3 regions of the Kineococcus anabasis genome follow, and region 3 is predicted to be linked to each of the others. Evidence: riboswitches for the same ligand, from Rfam matches in the RefSeq annotation. Region 3 holds a riboswitch; each other region holds the start of a gene.
The links. A riboswitch is a leader RNA that binds a small molecule or an ion and turns the genes downstream of it on or off. The one in region 3 is predicted to bind S-adenosylmethionine.

Region 1: another riboswitch for S-adenosylmethionine. It lies ahead of ACYQBY_RS03575 (cysteine dioxygenase); the one in region 3 lies ahead of ACYQBY_RS10590 (GNAT family N-acetyltransferase).
Region 2: another riboswitch for S-adenosylmethionine. It lies ahead of ACYQBY_RS04410 (methylenetetrahydrofolate reductase); the one in region 3 lies ahead of ACYQBY_RS10590 (GNAT family N-acetyltransferase).

The regions. Positions count from the first base shown of each region.
Region 1 covers NZ_BAAIHU010000001.1:774,167-780,057, reverse strand. Annotated here, with positions in the region: gene ACYQBY_RS03590 (glycosyltransferase family 2 protein) at 1-1,181, shown strand, start outside; gene ACYQBY_RS03585 (sugar transferase) at 1,420-2,781, shown strand; gene ACYQBY_RS03580 (rhodanese-like domain-containing protein) at 2,845-3,300, opposite strand; gene ACYQBY_RS03575 (cysteine dioxygenase) at 3,297-3,872, opposite strand; SAM riboswitch class IV at 4,073-4,184, opposite strand; gene ACYQBY_RS03570 (DUF456 domain-containing protein) at 4,246-4,734, opposite strand; gene ACYQBY_RS03565 (DUF7455 domain-containing protein) at 4,780-5,007, opposite strand; gene ACYQBY_RS03560 (DNA gyrase/topoisomerase IV subunit B) at 5,198-5,891, shown strand, end outside.
Region 2 covers NZ_BAAIHU010000002.1:186,586-192,476, reverse strand. Annotated here, with positions in the region: gene metE (5-methyltetrahydropteroyltriglutamate--homocysteine S-methyltransferase) at 1-1,265, opposite strand, end outside; gene ACYQBY_RS04410 (methylenetetrahydrofolate reductase) at 1,268-2,314, opposite strand; SAM riboswitch class I at 2,369-2,463, opposite strand; gene ACYQBY_RS04405 (DUF485 domain-containing protein) at 2,792-3,154, shown strand; gene ACYQBY_RS04400 (solute symporter family protein) at 3,154-4,806, shown strand; gene rsmI (16S rRNA (cytidine(1402)-2'-O)-methyltransferase) at 4,955-5,833, opposite strand.
Region 3 covers NZ_BAAIHU010000006.1:386,049-391,939, forward strand. Annotated here, with positions in the region: gene ACYQBY_RS10575 (sensor histidine kinase) at 1-433, opposite strand, end outside; gene ACYQBY_RS10580 (hypothetical protein) at 641-964, shown strand; gene ACYQBY_RS10585 (GAF domain-containing protein) at 961-1,488, shown strand; gene ACYQBY_RS10590 (GNAT family N-acetyltransferase) at 1,473-2,120, opposite strand; SAM riboswitch class I at 2,128-2,222, opposite strand; gene ACYQBY_RS10595 (hybrid sensor histidine kinase/response regulator) at 2,358-5,219, opposite strand; gene ACYQBY_RS10600 (response regulator) at 5,219-5,608, opposite strand; gene ndk (nucleoside-diphosphate kinase) at 5,805-5,891, opposite strand, start outside.

The DNA of each region.
Region 1 (5,891 bases), on a different contig from region 3:
CGCCCCCGCAGCTCATGGATGATCCGGACGTCGGGTCGGCAGGCGTGCACGAGGCGGCGCGTCGCCTGACCGGCGTCATCGCCGCTCTGTGCGGTCGGCCGGGCGCCGGTATCCCGCTCGACGAGACGCCCCAGGTGAGCGTTGTCGTCCCCGTGTGGTGTGAGGGAGACCTCGTCGACGATCTCGTCGACTCGCTCGTGCCCCAGCTGCTCCCGGGTGACGAGCTCGTACTGGTGGATGACGGCAGTCCTGACGACACCGGTGCACGGGTGGAGCAGGCCGCCCGCGCCAATCCGCAAGTTCGGGCGGTCGTCTTGCAGCGGAACGCAGGCGCGGGCGCGGCCCGCAACGCGGGCATCACCGCGGCCAGTCATGACCACCTCGTCTTCACCGACGCCGGCTGCCACTGGGGACGAGGGTGGCTCGATGCGATGCGCAGGCCCTTCGCCGAAGCACCCGCTCCCGGACTTGTCGCGGGCGCCTATGAGGTGAGCAAGCGTGGGGTGCTAGAGGCAGCCTCAGCGCTCGGCTGCTATCCCGACGTGTGCGAAGTGCGCAGGGCAGGGCCGGTGTCCCGGGCCTGGGGGCGGGTGTTCGGGCGGCGGTTCGATCCCACCCGGCCGGCGGGACGCGCCATGGCCACGACGCGTCAGGCCATCGAGGCGGCCGGTGGCTGGCCGGAGGACATCCGTGCCCACGAGGATCTAGACCTCGCTCAGGCCATCGCGCAACGTGGTGTGCCATGCGTGCTCACCACGGACGCCGAGCTGAAGTGGGACCAGGCGGGGATCCGTGGAACATGGCGCATGTACGTGCGCTACGGCCGCGGTGATGCTGAGGCGAGCGACCGGCAGGCATTGATGCGCAACGGAGTGCGGGTGCTGGCGTACTTCGCCGGGCCGGTTCTCCTGGTGCGCGGTGGTGTGGTCTTGCGTTCGGCCGTTCTCTGCGGGGCTCTCGCCTACTTCTCCGTACCCATGTTCAAGGCGAGGGGTGCCGAGAGGCCGTTGGCCACCTCGCTCCTCGTGCCCGTCCCCATCGTGGCGAAGGATCTGGCCAAGACGTGGGGAGCCCTGCAGGTCGTCTCGCGAGGGGTCCTGGAACATCGTTCTCGTCGTCGTCGTGCATCCGGAACGAACTTTGGGGAGGCGTTCGGTGTACCGGGCGCATGCTGCCCGTGACAGTTCGATCGGGCCAGTTCTCTGACTGGCCGGAGACTCAGCCTCCTCTAGGCTCGGGTCGTCGTCGAGCCGCTGGCCATCGCCACCCTGTAGTCCTGCATGGGGTGTCCCGGTATCCGCGACGGAAAGCGCCGGAAGATTTGGGAGCCGCATGGTCACCTCTGAGCTGACGACGTCAGGCACCGATCTGCGCCTCGACCACCAAGGTCCCGGCGGCCGGATCGTGCTCCAGCCGCGCATGTTCGACTCACGTCGACTGCGACCACGACTGATGCGACTACCGGCTGGCCCCTATCTCGTCGCAGGGGATGTGGCGGTCTTCCTCGCCTCCCTCGCTGCGCTCCGAGAACTCCACCCCATCCAGTTTGTAGCGCTCAGTGTTCTCATCGTCACGTTTGCAGTATGTGGTTTGTACCGTTCCCGATTGTCACTGTCGCTCCTCGATGACTTTCCGTACATCCTGGGTGGCGGAATCGTCACCTTGGCCACGGAGTTGGCGCTCAGCGTCGTCGCCCCGGGCATGCGGCCCCTCCACGAGGTCATCGGCCACGTCGGTCTCCTCGTCGTCGGCATCCTGATGATCCGCGCCCTCGCGTACCACACGGTCCGCCGGGCCCGCTGTCAGGGCAAGGTGCGGCACGCGGCCCTCGTGCTCGGTGCGGGCCAGGTGGGCATGCGCCTCACCCGCACTCTGCGGGAACACCGGTACTACGGCATCGATCCCGTGGGTTTCGTGGACTCGCGCCCCCGGGTCGATGATCCCTCCGAGCTCCCCGCGCCCCTGCTCGGCCGTCACGATGAGCTCGCCGAGCTCATCGAGGACTTCGACATCCGCGTCGTGATCGTCGCGTTCGGCAACCTGCGCGAGTCCGACCTCGTCGACATCCTGCGCACGTGTGACCGCCTCGACTGCGAGATCTTCATCGTGCCGCGCCTGTTCGAGGTGCACTCCGTGACCCGCGACGTGGACCAGGTGTGGGGCATCCCGCTGCTGCGCGTCCGCCGGGCCGCGTTCCGCACGTTCTCGTGGAAGATCAAGCGCCTCGTCGACATCGTCCTGTCGGCAGCTGCACTTCTCGCCCTGTCCCCGGTCATGGCGGCGGTCGCTGTCGCCGTCCGGTGGGAGGGCGGACCGGGCATCATCTTCCGCCAGCAACGCGTCGGCCTGGACGGCAAGCCCTTCGACGTCATGAAGTTTCGCTCTCTGAAGCCGGTCGACGACTCCGAGTCACAGACCAACTGGAACATCAAGCACGACGACCGTCTCGGGCCGGTCGGGAAGTTCATCCGCAAGTCGTCCCTGGACGAGCTGCCCCAGCTGGTCAACATCCTCCGGGGCGACATGAGCCTCGTGGGCCCGCGGCCGGAGCGCCCGCACTTCGTCGACCAGTTCACCCGCAGCGTGCCCCGGTACATGGCGCGCCACCGGGTCCCCGCCGGTCTGACCGGCTGGGCCGCCGTGCACGGACTGCGGGGGGACACCTCCATCGAGGACCGCGCCCGCTTCGACAACTACTACATCGAGAACTGGTCGCTCTGGGGTGACGTCAAGATCATGATTCGGACCGTGAGTCAGGTCGTCGGCGCCCGGGGCGGCTGACCTCCGCCTGCACGAGGGCCCTCCCGCCGTCAGGTGGGAGGGCCTTCGTGCGTCCGGCCGGGCTCACACGAGCCGCGGCTCCCCGTCCGGGACGACCTCGCCGGCCGGTGTCCCACCCCGCACGACCGGCAGGCCCGCCGCCCGCCACGCCCCGAGGCCGCCCGCGACGTCGGTGGCCCGGTGGACGCCGAGGTCCTGCAGGCACGCCGCGGCGAGGCTGGAGGTGTACCCCTCCTGGCACAGCACGACCACGTGCAGGTCGTGGTCGGCCTGCGGGATGCACGCTCCCGAGGTCGGGTCCAGCCGCCACTCCAGCACGTTGCGCTCCAGGACCAGGGACCCGGGCACCTCGCCCTCGGCCAGGCGCTGGGCCATCGGCCGGATGTCCACGAGGACGGCGCCGCCGGCGTGTGCGGCGTGCGCCTCGGCGGGGGTGAGGCGCCGCAGCCGCGCCCTGGCCCCGGCGAGGACGTCGGCGATGCCGCGCACGGGCCGGCGGAGCGGCACGGCCGCGCTCACGCCTCCACCTCGGGCTCGGCGGTGGTGACGGTGCGCACGCGCTCCAGGCGCCCGTCCACGACGGCGTAGAAGGACATGCGCTCCAGTCTGGGGGCGTAGGCGTGGATGCTCACCGCGGGCTCGTCGTGGTCGTTGCGCACGTCGTGCACGACGTCCGGCTCGACGGTGCGCAGCGCCCCGCCGGGCACGGCCCGCAGCGCGGTGGAGGTGAGGGCGCCGCCCGTGTCCGGCCGGACCTCGGTGAGGGTGCCCTCCACGACGGTGAACGCGGCGGCGGACCCGCCGTGGTCGTGCAGGTCGGTGCCCTGGGTGCGGGTCCAGGTCAGGAGCCAGACGTCGATGCCGGCGGGGGCGTCGAGGCGGGTCCAGTACCGCTCGTGGGTGTCGAAGCGCACGGCGGGACGCCACAGCGCGGGGCGGGCGGCGATCCCGCGCACGAGGGCGGCGAGGACGTCGGTCGCGCTGCCGCGGCGGGCGGCGGGGATCGTCGCCGGCGGGCCGGCAGGGGTGGTCGCCGGGTGGCCGGCGGGGGTGGTCGCGGGCAGGCCGGTGGGCAGGGTGGGGCGGGTCACGGGGTCCTCCGGGAGCCGCGGGCGCGACGGCGCGCGGCGGGGTGGTCGGCTGCTGGGCTCGGGTCAGGACCGAGCGGGACAGCCGGCGCTGGAGGTGCGCATCAGGTCGACGTGGCGGCGGACCCGCAGCAGCGGGCCGGCGGGCGTGGCCGGGGGAGGGGTCACCGTGGGCTCCTGTCGCCGGGAGGACCCGGGGCCCGGGTCCGCGCTTGCCCCGGGGGTCGCCCGGGGCCCGGTCATCACCCGGGGCACCCCGCCGCGGAGGAGGGTTGCCGGCCAGCGAGCCGGGGCTTGGCGCTGGCGCTCATGACCTGCCCGCAGCTTAGGAGGCGGACGACGTGTGCTGTCAACCGCCGCGGCGCGCGCCGCCGGCTCAGGAGCGCAGCGCGAGGGCCGCCACGGCCCAGCCGGCGACGGCCACCACGCCGGCGCCCATCTCGATGGCCATGCTCACCCCGGCCGCCTTCAGGGCCTGCACCGTCGAGCGCCAGGCCTGCGCCCCGCCGCCGCGCAGGCGGGCGGACTCGGCCAGGTAGATCCCGAGGACGAACCCGAGGGGGAGCCCCACGACCGGTACGGCGAAGAACCCGACCACCCCGAGGAGGGCGCCGGCGGCGAGGGTGCGGTTGGGGATGCCGAGCTGCTGCAGGCGGCGGCCGGGCAGGAGGTACTTGCCGATCTGCCCGAGGCTGATGACGACGACCACCCCCAGCAGGACCCACCAGGCGACACCGCCGGTGAACCACGCCCAGACGGCCGCGGCGCCCACGACGAGCACCGCACCGGGCAGCACGGGCAGGACGGTCCCGGCGAGGCCCACGGCCATCGCCAGGGCGACGAGCAGGAGCCCGGCGTCACCCACGGGTCAGGGGGTGCTGCCGGGCTCCGGTCGGGGCTGCGGTCAAGGTCAGCGCTCGTCGTCGGGAGCGACGTGCGGGGTGGTGGTGAGGCGGCCGGTCTCGTCCTGGATCTCGGCGGCGACGCCCTGGAGCGCCTGGCGGTGCTCGCGCCCGTGGTGGGCGCAGAAGAGCAGCTCTCCGCCGGACCCGAGCAGGACACGCACGTAGGCCTGAGCACCGCAGCGGTCGCAGCGGTCGGCGACGGTCAGCGGGTCGTTGGCAAGAGCTGTGGTCACGGGGCTCCTTCCGGAGGGCTGGTCAGCGCGGGGGCCCGTGGCCGGACACCCGCCGGAGGCAGCAGCTGCTGTCCCCTACTGTGCTGCAACATCCAACCACCCCCGCTGGTTCCCGCACGGGAGAGTCGCCCGTTCGCCAGGAGCGATCAGCCTCCCGGCGCGTGTCGGGCCGGTCGCCTAACCTGACCGGGTGAGCTCAGACCCGTCCCCCGCCGCACCCGGCTCCCGGGGCCGCCGCCCCGCGAAGGAGCCGGAGGGCTACACCGCGGCGCACCTGCTCGTCCTGGAGGGGCTGGAGGCCGTCCGCAAGCGCCCCGGCATGTACATCGGCTCCACCGACTCCCGCGGCCTCATGCACTGCGTGTGGGAGATCATCGACAACTCCGTGGACGAGGCCCTCGGTGGGCACTGCTCGAGGATCGTGGTGGTGCTGCACGCGGACACCTCCGTGGAGGTGCGCGACGACGGCCGCGGCATCCCCGTCGACGTGGAGCCCCGCACGGGCCTGTCGGGCGTGGAGGTCGTCTTCACCCACCTGCACGCGGGCGGGAAGTTCGGGGGCGGGTCGTACTCGGCCTCCGGGGGCCTGCACGGCGTCGGCGCCAGCGTCGTCAACGCGCTCTCGGCACGCCTGGACGTCGAGGTGGACCGCGGCGGGAAGACCCACGCGACGAGCTTCCGCCGCGGCGTGCCCGGCCGCTTCGCCGGCGAGGGCCCCGAGGCCCCGTTCGAGCGGACGACCGGCCTGGAGGTCGTCGGGCGCGCCAAGCGGGGGGTCACCGGCACGCGGGTCCGGTACTGGGCCGACAAGCAGATCTTCCTCAAGGAGGCGGAGTTCTCCTACTCCGACCTGATCGCCCGCGCCCGCCAGACCTCCTTCCTCG
Region 2 (5,891 bases), on a different contig from region 3:
GCGTCGGCCGGGGTCAGGCCCGCGAGGCGCTCGCGGACCTCCGGGCGCACGACGCCCGGGGCCTGCACGCGCTCGCGGCGGGCCTGCGCGGAGGCCTCCAGCACGTCGGCGACGCCCGCGCGGTCCTCCAGCGCGGCGGCCAGGGTCACGACCTCGGCGACCTTCTGGTCCGCGAAGGCCAGCCAGCCGCGCAGCTCCGCCGGCAGCTGCGGCTCGTCCTCCACGTCGTGGGGGACGTGGAGCAGGGAGGTGGAGGTGCCGGCGGCCACCGAGGCGGCCAGCGGGCGCAGCCGCTCCAGCTTCTCCAGGGCGGCGGCGAGGTCGGCGCGCCAGATGTTGTGCCCGTCGATGACGCCGCCGAGGACGGCCTTGGTCTCCAGGCCGGGGACCGGGCCGGCGGGCACGGAGCCCTTGACGAGGTCGAGGGCCAGGGCCTCGACGTCGGTGGCGGCCAGGGTCGGGAGGAGGTCGCCGAGGTCGCCGTAGGGGGCGGCCACCAGCAGGGAGGGACGCCCCTCGACGGCGGTGAGCGCGGCGTACGCCTCGCGCACCGCGGCGTGCACGGCGTCGGCGTCCGCGGTCAGGGTGTCCGAGACGAGCGCGGGCTCCTCGAGCTGCACCCAGGTGGCCCCGGCGGCGGCGAAGGCGCGCAGCACCTCCGCGTAGACGGGCACCAGGTCCGCCAGGCGTCCCAGCGGGGAGAAGCCCTCCGGGCTGCCCTCGGCGGGCTTGCTGAGCAGCAGGAACGTCACCGGCCCGACGAGCACCGGGCGGGTGAGGAAGCCGTCCTCCAGGGCCTCGGCGAACTCGCGCACCTTGCGGTCGTCGGCGAAGCGGAACGCGGTGTCCGGCCCGATCTCGGGGACGAGGTAGTGGTAGTTGGTGTCGAACCACTTGGTCATCTCCAGCGGCGCGTCCTCACCGCGGCCGCGGGCGATCGTGGAGTAGCCCACGAGGTCGACCGAGCCGTCGGCGCCGACGACGTCCGCGAAGCGCGGGGGCACGGCCCCCACGGTGACGGCCGCGTCGAGGACGTGGTCGTAGTGCGAGGCCGCCGACGGGATGGAGGCGTCGTGGGCGGCCAGGCCCAGGGTCTTGAGGCGGCGGCGGGTGCGGGCGCGCAGCGCGGCCGCGGCGGCCTCCGTCTCCTCCAGACCGGCGCGGCCGGCCCACAGGGCCTCCAGCGCCTTCTTCAGCTCGCGGCGCGGCCCGATCCGCGGGTAGCCGAGGATCGTGGTGGGCAGACGGGTGGCGTCGTGCGTCATGGTCATCCCCTCCCGTCCGGCCTGGCGCTCGCCAGGTCGGACGCGGTGTCCTGCTGCGCCGGGCGCAGCGTGTCGTGGTGAGGAGCCGTGACCCACGGCCCGCTGGCCAGGTCGGGAGCCGTCGGGGCCCCGCCGTCGAGGTGTACGCCCTCGAGCAGGTCAAGTGCGGCGTGGTGCTTGTTGAACGTGTACACGTGCAGGCCGGGCGCCCCCGCGTCGAGGACGCGCCGCACCAGCTCGACGCTGGCCCGGATCCCCTCGGCGTGGACGGCGGCGCGGCCCCCGGCGGCCGCCTGCTCCAGCCGCGCCAGCAGCGCGCGCGGCACGGGCACCCCCGTCAGCTGCTGCAGGCGCAGCAGCCGGGCGGGGTCGGTCATCGGGATGACGCCCGGCACCAGGGGGATGGTGACCCCGGCGGCGCGCGCCCGCTCCACGAGGCGGGTGTAGTCGTCCGCCTCGTAGAACACCTGGGTGATCGCGAAGTCGGCGCCCGCACGCTGCTTGGCGAGCAGCACGTCGACGTCGCAGGCGTCGGAGCCGGCCTGCCGGGCCGCGGGGAACGCCGCGACCGCCACGCTCAGCGGCTCCTCGTCGACCGGCGCCAGGACCCCGCGGCGGGCGCGGTGGCAGCGGTCGACGACCTGCAGCAGCTCGACGAGGTCGCAGGCGCGGGCGAGGCCGTCCGGGTGCGGGCACCAGTCCGGCTCCCCCGCCGGGGGGTCCCCGCGCACCGCGAGGAAGCTGCGCACGCCGACGTCGAGGTAGCGGGTGACGGTCTCGATGACCTCGGCGCGGGAGGCCCCCACGCACGTCAGGTGCGCCACCACGGGCACCGGGGTGGCGGAGAGGATGTGGGCCACGAGGTCGCGGCTGGTCTCGCGGGTGGAACCGGAGGCGCCGTAGGTCACGGAGAAGAAGTCCGCGCCCGCACCGGCCAGGACGTCGACCGTCTCCAGCACGGACTCCCGCGAGGCCGGCGTGCGCGGCGGGAAGAGCTCGAAGGACACCGTGGGGCGGGACCCAGGGGCCAGCAGGCGCGCGATGCTCACGTGAGGGCTCCCGGACAGGGCGCGGTGACGGTGGGGCGGGTACAGCGCATCTCAACTCCATCGCACCTGGCGGTAGCACCCTGCACCCGATGTCCGGGGGGTTGCTGCGGCGTCGACGAGCCAGGACTCTCGGCCGCTCTGGATGGTGCCCGCAGAGTAGCCGCCGCCGCGGAGGTCGTCCAAATCCGTCCCCCGCCCGGCGCAGCGCCGGGGGTTCTCCCCCGCGTTCCCGCCCGTCCACCGCCTAGCCTGGTGGGACGGCGAGGGTGCCGTCAGCACCGCGCGACACGCCACGCCGCAACTTTCCGGAAGCGGCGTGCGGCGGGGATCGCGTGGCTAGGGTGTGCCAGCCACAGAACCGCGACCGCGGCACCACGCGGCCGGCGAGCGGACGAGGAGGTCTGCATGAGTACGTACGGCAGCACGCCGGCGACCGGGGAACCGGACCCGCACGGCAGCAGGGCTGCGACCGGTGCCCTGCACGGGGACGCACCGGCAACCGGGGGCCGCACCCCCTACCAGAACGTTCAGGACAGCCCGGAGTTCGCCGCGCTGCGCAGCCGCTTCCGGCGTTTCGTCTTCCCCGCCGCGGCGTTCTTCCTCGTCTGGTACTTCACCTACGTGCTCCTGGCCGCCTACGCGCCGGGCTTCATGGGGACCAAGGTGCTGGGGAACATCACGATCGGCCTGCTGTTCGGGCTCGGGCAGTTCGTCACGACCTTCGCGATCACCACCGCCTACGTGCGCTGGGCCAACAAGGACTTCGACCCGCACGCGACGAGCCTGCGCGAGCGCATCGAGGGGCCGGACGCTCCCGGCCACCAGGCAGGAGGACACTGATGCTCACCGCCCTCGCGACGGCCGCCGCACCCACCACGGACATCGGCAACCCGGTCGTCAACATCGCCATCTTCGGCGTCTTCGTCGCGGTGACGATGGCCATCGTCATCAAGGCCAGCCGCAACAATCGCAGCGCCGCCGACTTCTACGCCGGCGGCCGCTCCTTCACCGGCGGCCAGAACGGCACCGCCATCGCCGGTGACTACCTCTCGGCCGCCAGCTTCCTCGGCATCGCCGGGGCCATCGCCATCTACGGCTACGACGGCTTCCTGTACTCCATCGGCTTCCTGGTGGCCTGGCTGGTCGCGCTCCTGCTCGTCGCGGAGCTGCTGCGCAACACGGGCCGCTTCACGATGGCGGACGTGCTGAGCTTCCGCCTGCAGGAGCGCCCGGTGCGCATGGCGGCGGCGTGCTCCACGCTCATCGTCTGCTTCTTCTACCTGCTGGCGCAGATGGCCGGCGCGGGCGGCCTCGTCGCCCTGCTGCTGGGCATCACCAGCACCGCCGGGCAGAACGTCGTCATCACCGTCGTCGGCGCGCTGATGATCGCCTACGTGCTCATCGGCGGCATGAAGGGCACCACCTGGGTCCAGATCATCAAGGCGATCCTGCTCGTCGTGGGCGCCGGCGTGATGACGATCTGGGTGCTCGCGCTGTACGGCTTCAACCTTTCCGAGCTGCTCGGTGCGGCCGTGGCCAAGGAGGGCAACGCCGGTGAGGCGCTGCTCGGGCCGGGCGCCCAGTACGGCGCGAGCGGCCTGACGAAGCTCAACTTCATCTCGCTGTCGATGGCCCTGGTGTTCGGCACCGCCGGCCTGCCGCACGTCCTCATGCGCTTCTACACGGTCCCCACCTCCCGCGAGGCCCGCAAGAGCGTCGTCTGGGCGATCTGGATCATCGGCTTCTTCTACCTGTTCACCCTGGTCCTGGGCTACGGCGCCGGCGCCCTGGTGGGCAAGACGACGATCCTCGCCGCGCCCGGCAAGGCGAACTCGGCGGCGCCGCTGCTGGCCTACCAGCTCGGCGGGGAGATCCTGCTCGGCATCATCGCGGCCGTCGCCTTCGCGACGATCCTCGCCGTGGTCGCCGGCCTGGCCATCACCGCCAGCGCCTCCTTCGCCCACGACATCTACGCCAGCGTCATCAAGCGCGGCCAGGTGAGCCCGGACGCGGAGGTGCGGGTGGCGCGGCTCAGCGTGGTCGTCATCGGCGCCATCTCGATCGTCGGCGGCATCTTCGCCAACGGCCAGAACATCGCCTTCCTCGTGGCGCTGGCCTTCGCGGTCGCCGCGAGCGCGAACCTGCCCACGATCATCTACTCGCTCTTCTGGCCGCGCTTCACCACCCGTGGCGCCCTGTGGAGCATCTACGGCGGTCTCATCAGCTGCATCGGGCTGATCATCTTCTCGCCGGTCGTCTCCGGCAAGGTGGACCCGCAGACCGGCGCGAGCCTGTCGATGATCCGCGACACGGGCATCGACTTCTCCTGGTTCCCGCTGGACAACCCCGGCATCATCAGCATCCCGCTGGGCTTCTTCCTCGGCTGGCTGGGCTCGGTCACCAGCAAGGAGCGCGGGGCGGAGGTGCGCGCCGCCGAGATGGAGGTGCGCTCCCTCACCGGTGCCGGCGCGGAGAAGGCCGTCTCCCACTGAGCACCACCCCCTGAGCACGACGGGGCCCCCGGCGGCACGAGCCGCCGGGGGCCCCGTCGCGTGGGCGGGTACCAGGAGCGGGGCCGGAGCAGGTGCGGACCGGCTCGGGACCGGGGCAGGACCGGCTCGGGACCGGCTCGGGACCGGCTCAGGACCGGGGGGCGGGGCGGCGCGCCCGCGCGGCGGCGTCGTACAGCTCCCGCTTGGCGACCGTGGTGCCCTCCGCCACCGCCGCGGCCGCGTCCTTCAGCCGCTCACCGGCGGCGACGAGGTCCAGCACCCGGGCCACGAGCACGTCCACGCCCACGTCCTCGGGCGCGGTGGGCGCCGGGCCGACCACCAGGCACACCTCCCCCCGCACCTCCCCCGCGGCGGCCCACGCGGCCAGCTCCCCCAGCGGCAGCCGGACGACCTCCTCGTAGGTCTTCGTCAGCTCCCGGCACACCGCCGCGGGACGCCCGGGGCCGAACGCCGCCGCCATCGCCTCCAGGGTCGCGGCGGTGCGGTGCGGCGCCTCGAAGAACACCAGCGTGCGCTGCTCGTGCGCCAGGGCCGCCAGCGCCCGGGCCCGCTCCCCGGGTTTGCGCGGGCAGAAGCCCTCGAAGGCGAACCGGTCCACGGGCAGACCCGAGACGGCGAGGGCGGCCAGGACCGCCGAGGGACCGGGGACCACGCTCACCGGCAGGCCGGCCCCGGCGCAGGCCACCGTCAGGCGGTAGCCGGGGTCCGAGACCGAGGGCATGCCCGCATCGGTGACGAGCGCCACGACGGCACCGGCGGCGACGGCCTCCAGCAGCTCAGGGGTGCGGGTGGACTCGTTGTGCTCGTGGTAGCTCAGCACCCGCCCGGCCGGCTCCACGCCCAGCTCCGCGCACAGCCGCCGCAGCCGCCGGGTGTCCTCCGCGGCGACCACGTCGGCGTCCGCGAGCAGGCGCGCCAGGCGCGGTGAGGCGTCCAGGACGTTGCCGATCGGGGTCGCCGCCAGCACCAGGCGCCCACCGGGGCGCTCACCCGCTCCGCTTCCCACGGCGCGATCCTCCCACCCGCCGCCGGTGGTCGGGCGCGCGCGGCGGGTGGGTGGGTGC
Region 3 (5,891 bases):
ACGTCGGCCCGAGGGCGCAGCCGGCGGCGGTGCCGACGGTCGCCGCCGCCAGCAGGCGGGCGAGCTGCCCGCTGCCCGTCAGCGCCTCCCGGCCCCCCGCTCCCCAGGCCTGCGGGCACCAGCGCGCGAACAGCGCGCCGAACACCGTGACCTGCACGACGTTCGCGACGACGAAGCACGCCGCGAGGAGCCAGGACGAACCCGTCGCGACGTTGAGCAGGAGGGTGGCGGCCGCGAGCGCCGCGAGGTCGAACACCCGGGTCCCGGCCGCGCGCTGCGCGGCGAACCAGAGGGCCGCGACCCCCGCGGCGGGCCAGACGAGGCTGAGGCTGGTGCCGTCCATGACGGTCAGGCGCCCGAGGTACACCGCGACGCAGAACAGGACGGCGAAGGCGGCGCTGCGCGCCAGCGCGGCCGTGCGTTCGGTGCGCACCTCTCCCCCTCCGTCGGCCCGTCCGCCGGTGCGGGACGTCACCCGTCCCATCGGCACGCCCCGCGGTCCACCTGAACGGCACCGCCACCGCGGGACCCGGACGGCGGATCCCGCCGCGCGGGGGCGCGGGCCGGGCAGACTGTGGCCGAGCGGGCGCGGCGCGAGCCGCCGGGCCCGGGACCCGGCCCGGCAGGGAGGCACCGACCGATGGCGGCAGCGACGACGATCCCCGGGTACGGCCTGGCGGCGCCGACCCTGGCCGACGTGCGGGCCGCGGTGGCGCGGGCCGGCGGGGACGTGGACGGCACGTGGGCCGCGCTGTGCGCCACCGCGGGGGTGGACCCGGCCGCCGCCGAGGCCGGCCCGGACGGCGTCGCCGCCCTGGTGGCGGCCGTGCGCGCCCGCGGTGGTGTCCTCGGCGTCCTCGGGCGCTCGCTGTGGGTGCGGCTGGAGACCTACCGGGCCCTGGCGCGGACGGCGGGCACCGACGGGGCGCAGGACGCGGACCGGGCGGGGGGTGCGGACCGGTGAGCACCGACCGCGCCGCCGACCCCGTCCGGGACCTCGACCGCATCGCGGAGATCTCCGAGCTGGACCTGTTCTCCGACACCGCGAAGGAAGAGCTGGACGACTTCGCCCGCCGCGCGGCCGAGCGCTTCGGCCTCCCCGTGGGGCTGGTGACCGTGGTGCTGTACGACGCGCAGTTCCTCGCGGGCAGCCACGGCGTCGACGGCTGGCTCGCCGAGGTCGGCGGCACCCCCGTGGAGTGGTCGTTCTGCGCGACGTCGGTGCGCACCCGCGAGCCGTACGTCGTGCCCGACACCACCGCCGACCCGGCGCAGTCGGGCAACCCGCTGGTCACCGTCGACGGGTTCCGCAGCTACGCCGGCGCTCCGCTGGTCACCTCGCGCGGGCACGTGCTGGGCAACTACTGCGTGCTGGGCACCGAGGCCCGGGAGTTCTCCGCGGCGGAACTGGCCGAGCTGCGGGCGATGGCCGACGAGGTCGTCGCCCGGATCGAGGCGACGCGCGGGGGCGCTCAGGCGGCGGGCTGAACCCGCCGCGGCAGCGGCAGCAGGTCCCCCCGCACGTCCGTCCGCTCCCCGGGCGCGGCGCGGCGGAGCACCTTGCGGAACGCCACCACCGGGTCGAGCCCCGGCCCGGGCAGGAGCTCCTCCCCGCGCACGTACCCGGCGGACGCGTACAGCGCCTGCGCGGCGTGCTGGCGCGCGCCTGTCGTGAGGTGCAGCTCCGCGTACCCGGCGGCCGCCGCGCGCCGCTCCAGCTCCGCGACCACGAGGCGGCCCAGACCGAGCCGGCGGGCGGAGGGAGCCGTCCAGATGCGCTTGAGCTCCGCGACGGCACGGCCCCTGCCGGGCGCCCCGGCCTGCGGCGCGCGCCGGTACGCACCGCCCGCGACGACCTCCCCGCCGGCCAGCAGGACCAGCAGGCAGCCGCGCGGGGCGTCGAGCTCCTCCGCCGGCACCGAGGCCAGCTCCGCGTCCACCGCCTCCGCGGGGTGGCCCAGGAGGTCGCGGTACTCGTGGGCGAGGCCCTCCAGCAGGGGCCGGGCGAGCTCGTCGCCGAGGCGCACCCGCACCGCCCGCAGCCCGGGCAGGAGGGCGGCGGGCGCTGCGTGCGGGACGGCCGCGGGCGCGGCGGGGCGTGCGACGACGGTCGGGGCCATGCTCGTTCCTCCATCGGTCCCGGCGGTAGCACCCGCGCCCGCGCGTGCGGGGGGTTGCTGCGGCGTCGTCGAGCCAGGTCTCTCGGCCGCTCTGGATGGGTGGGGCACCACCGGGCCCGTGCGGGGCGGCGGTGGCCGGGTCACGCTACGACGCGGCCCCCGCCGGTGTCGAACGCGACCCCGTCCGCATCCCGCACCGGCGGAGCCGTGCCGGACGCGGACGGGGGCGCGCGGACGTCACCAGTCGGCGCCCGCCCCGACGGTCTCGGCGGGGGCGCCCGCGCCGAACTCCTCCGCCAGCGCGGTGAGGACGCGGCACGCCTCGTCCAGCGCGTCGAGCAGGTCGCGGGGCAGGACCGCGGGGTCCGGCAGGTCCCCCGCCCGGCCCCGCGCCTCCAGCTGCGCGCACAGGGCGGACAGGTGCCCGGCGCCCAGGTTCCCCGCCGAGCCCTTCAGGGCGTGGGCGAGCTTGGTGGCCCGCTCCGCGTCCCCCGCCGCCAGGGCCTGCCCGAGGTCCGCGACCGTCTCCGGGGCGCGGCCGACGAAGGAGGACAGCAGCTGCGCGAACAGCGCGCGGTCCTCCGGGGTGGCGACCCCGCCGAGCTCCTCGACGCGGGCGCGGACCTCGGCCTCCAGCAGCGCCTCCGACTCCGGGCGCGCGCCCGTCCCCGGCTGCGGCCCGGCCGGCGCGGGCGCCGGCGCGGGGCCGGACGCCGGCGCGGGGCCGGACGCCGGCGCGGGGCCGGACGCCGGCGCCGGGGTGCGCCCCGGGCGCAGGGTGTCCAGCACGCTCTCCAGGTCGCGCGAGCGCACCGGCTTGCTCAGGTAGTGGTCCATGCCCGCCCGGGTGCAGGCGTTGCGGTCCTCCATCAGGACGCTGGCCGTGAGCGCGACGATGCGGGGCTGGCGCTGCTGCGGGATCTGCGCCCGGATGGCGCGGGTCGCCTCCAGGCCGTCCATCTCCGGCATGTGCAGGTCCATCAGGACCACGTCGTAGTCCTTGCGCCCCATGGCCTCCACCGCCTCGCGGCCGTTGTCGACCGTGTCGACGGCGTGGCCGAGCTTGGCGAGCATGAGCTGCGCGACCTTCTGGTTGACGAGGTTGTCCTCCGCCAGCAGGACCCGCAGCGGCTCCTCCTCCGCGTCCCCCGCGGCCGGCACCGGCGCGGCACCTGCGGGCCGCGGGGCCAGCAGCTCCAGGAGCCGCTCGCGCAGGACACCGCCGCGGGCGGGCTTGGTCAGCACGGCGTCGAACAGCCGCGCACGCTCGCCCTCCGGGCGCCAGTGGACGCTCGTGAGCAGGACCAGCGGCAGCTCGCGGCCGGCGGGCAGCTCCCGCAGCGCGCAGGCGAGCTGCTCGCCGTTGGTGCCCGGCATCTGCATGTCCAGCAGCGCCACGTCGTACGAGGCACCGCCGGCGAGGAGGGCCAGGGCCTCCGCCGCGGAGCTGACGTCCGTGCACTCCACGCCCCAGCTCTGCAGCTGCAGCGTGAGCACCCGCCGGTTCGTGGCGTTGTCGTCGACGACGAGGGCGGTGCGGCCGGTGAGGGCGGCGCCCGCACCGGGACCCTGCGGCGCCGGGGCGCCGTGGGACTCGGGCAGCACGACGGTGAGGGTGAAGGTGGAGCCCACGCCGGGCAGGCTGTCGACGGTCAGGTCGCCGCCCATCGCGTGCGCGAGCCGGCGGCTGATCGCCAGGCCGAGGCCCGTGCCGCCGTAGATGCGCGTCGTGGAGGAGTCCACCTGGCTGAAGGACCGGAACAGCCTGTCCATGCGGTCGGCGGGGATCCCGATACCGGTGTCGCGCACCGCGACACGCAGGCGAACGGGCCCGCCGCCCGGGGCGGCGAGGCGCTCGCCGGTCACCGTCACGGCAACCTCGCCGTGCTCGGTGAACTTCACCGCGTTGCTCACCAGGTTCACCAGGACCTGCCGCAGCCTGCCGGCGTCGCCCTGGAGCATCTCGGGGGTGGAGTCGTCGACGTGCCCGATGAGCTCCAGGCCCTTGACGGCCGCGGAGTGCCCGAGCAGCGCCAGGGTGCTCTCGACGCAGGTGCGCACGGAGAACGGCTCGCGGTCGAGCTCCAGCTCACCCGCCTCGATCTTGGAGAAGTCGAGGATGTCGTTGATGATGCCGAGCAGGGCGTCGCCGGAGTCGCGGACCGTCTCGGCCAGCTCGCGCTGGTCGGGGCGCAGCTCCGTCTCCAGCAGCAGGTCGGTCATCCCGATGACGGCGTTCATGGGCGTGCGGATCTCGTGGCTCATCGTCGCGAGGAACGCCGACTTCGCCGACGCGGCGGCGAGCGCCTCGTCGCGCGCGGCGGTGAGCACCGCGACGGAGTCGTTCACGGCGGCGGCCATCTGGGCGATCTCGCGGGGCCCGGATACCTCCGCCGGCTGGGTGAGCCTGCCCGTGGCGAGGCGCTGCGCGGCGGCGGTGACGCGGGCGACGGGCCGCACGACCGAGCGGGTGACCCACCAGGCGCCGAGGGCGGCCAGCAGCACGCTGGCGGCCATCCCGCCGAGGATGAGCCGGCGGGAGGTGTCCGCACCGGCGGCGCTCTCGGCCTGCCGCGTGGCCAGCTCGGCGCGCTCCTGCTCCTCCAGGCGCGTGAGGATGGCCTCGACGCGGCGCATGGCGGTGCGCCCGCGGTCGGTGGCCACGACCTCGCGAGCGGCCTCGAACCCCTCGGTGCGCCGCAGCTCGATGGTCTCGGCGAGCTCGTCGGTGAGCTCGCGCACGTGGGTGCGCAGCTCGGAGTGCACGGCGGCGGAGTCCGCGTGGTCCTCGGTCATCCACCCCAGGACGGTGAGGTTGCCCTCGATCTCGTCGATGGTGCGCCGGTACGGCTCGAGGTAGTACTCGGTACCGGTGACGAGGTAGCCGCGCTGCCCGCGCTGGGCGTCCTTGAGCAGTCGCTCCAGCTCCTCGATGCGGTCGAGGACCTGGTAGGACCGCACCACGTGGTCGCGCTCGGCGAGCATGGCGCCGATGCGGCCGTGGGCGACGGTGCCGACGAAGAGGATGCCGACGATGGCCAGCAGGAAGCCGGACGTCAGCAGTCGGGGCACCGTCCAGCGCAGGCGGCGCGGGGACATCACCAGCTGCCTGCGACGGCTGCCCTGGTCTCCAGTGCCCGCTGGATCGCCGCGCACAGCGCGCTGAGCACGACGGGCTTGGTGAGGTAGGTGGCGCCGAGGGCCTGCCCGGCGGCGATGTCCTCCGGCTGCACGCGGCCGGAGAGGAAGATGACCGGCATGCCGGCGTAGGCGGAGTCCGCGCGGATCTGCGCGAGCATCTCCAGGCCGCTCAGGCCCGGCATCGAGACGTCGGAGACGAGCACCTCGGGCGCGCCGCGCTCGGCGAGCACGCTCAGCGCCTCCTCGCCCGACCCGGCACCCACGACGCGGTGCCCGGCCGCGCGCAGCCGGACCTCGAGAAGCGTCCGGATGTCCTGGTCGTCCTCCACCACGAGCACCCTGGCCATGGTTCCGTCCTCTCGCACGCTTGCCCCGAAGGGCCCGCCCGTCCCCGCTGTGCGGGGCGGGCCCGGGCCCACTGCCACGTCCATCGGCAGCGGGGCGGGCGGACTTGAGCAGAGGTGCGCGGGAGGCACCCGGTCGGCGGTCGACGCCGCGGACGGGGGGTGTTCCCGTCCGCGGCGTCTCACCCCGCGGGGCGCGTCAGGACAGGCCGGGGAACCACAGGGCGATCTCGCGGGCGGCCGACTCCTGCGAGTCGGAGCCGTGCACCAGGTTCTGCTGCACCTT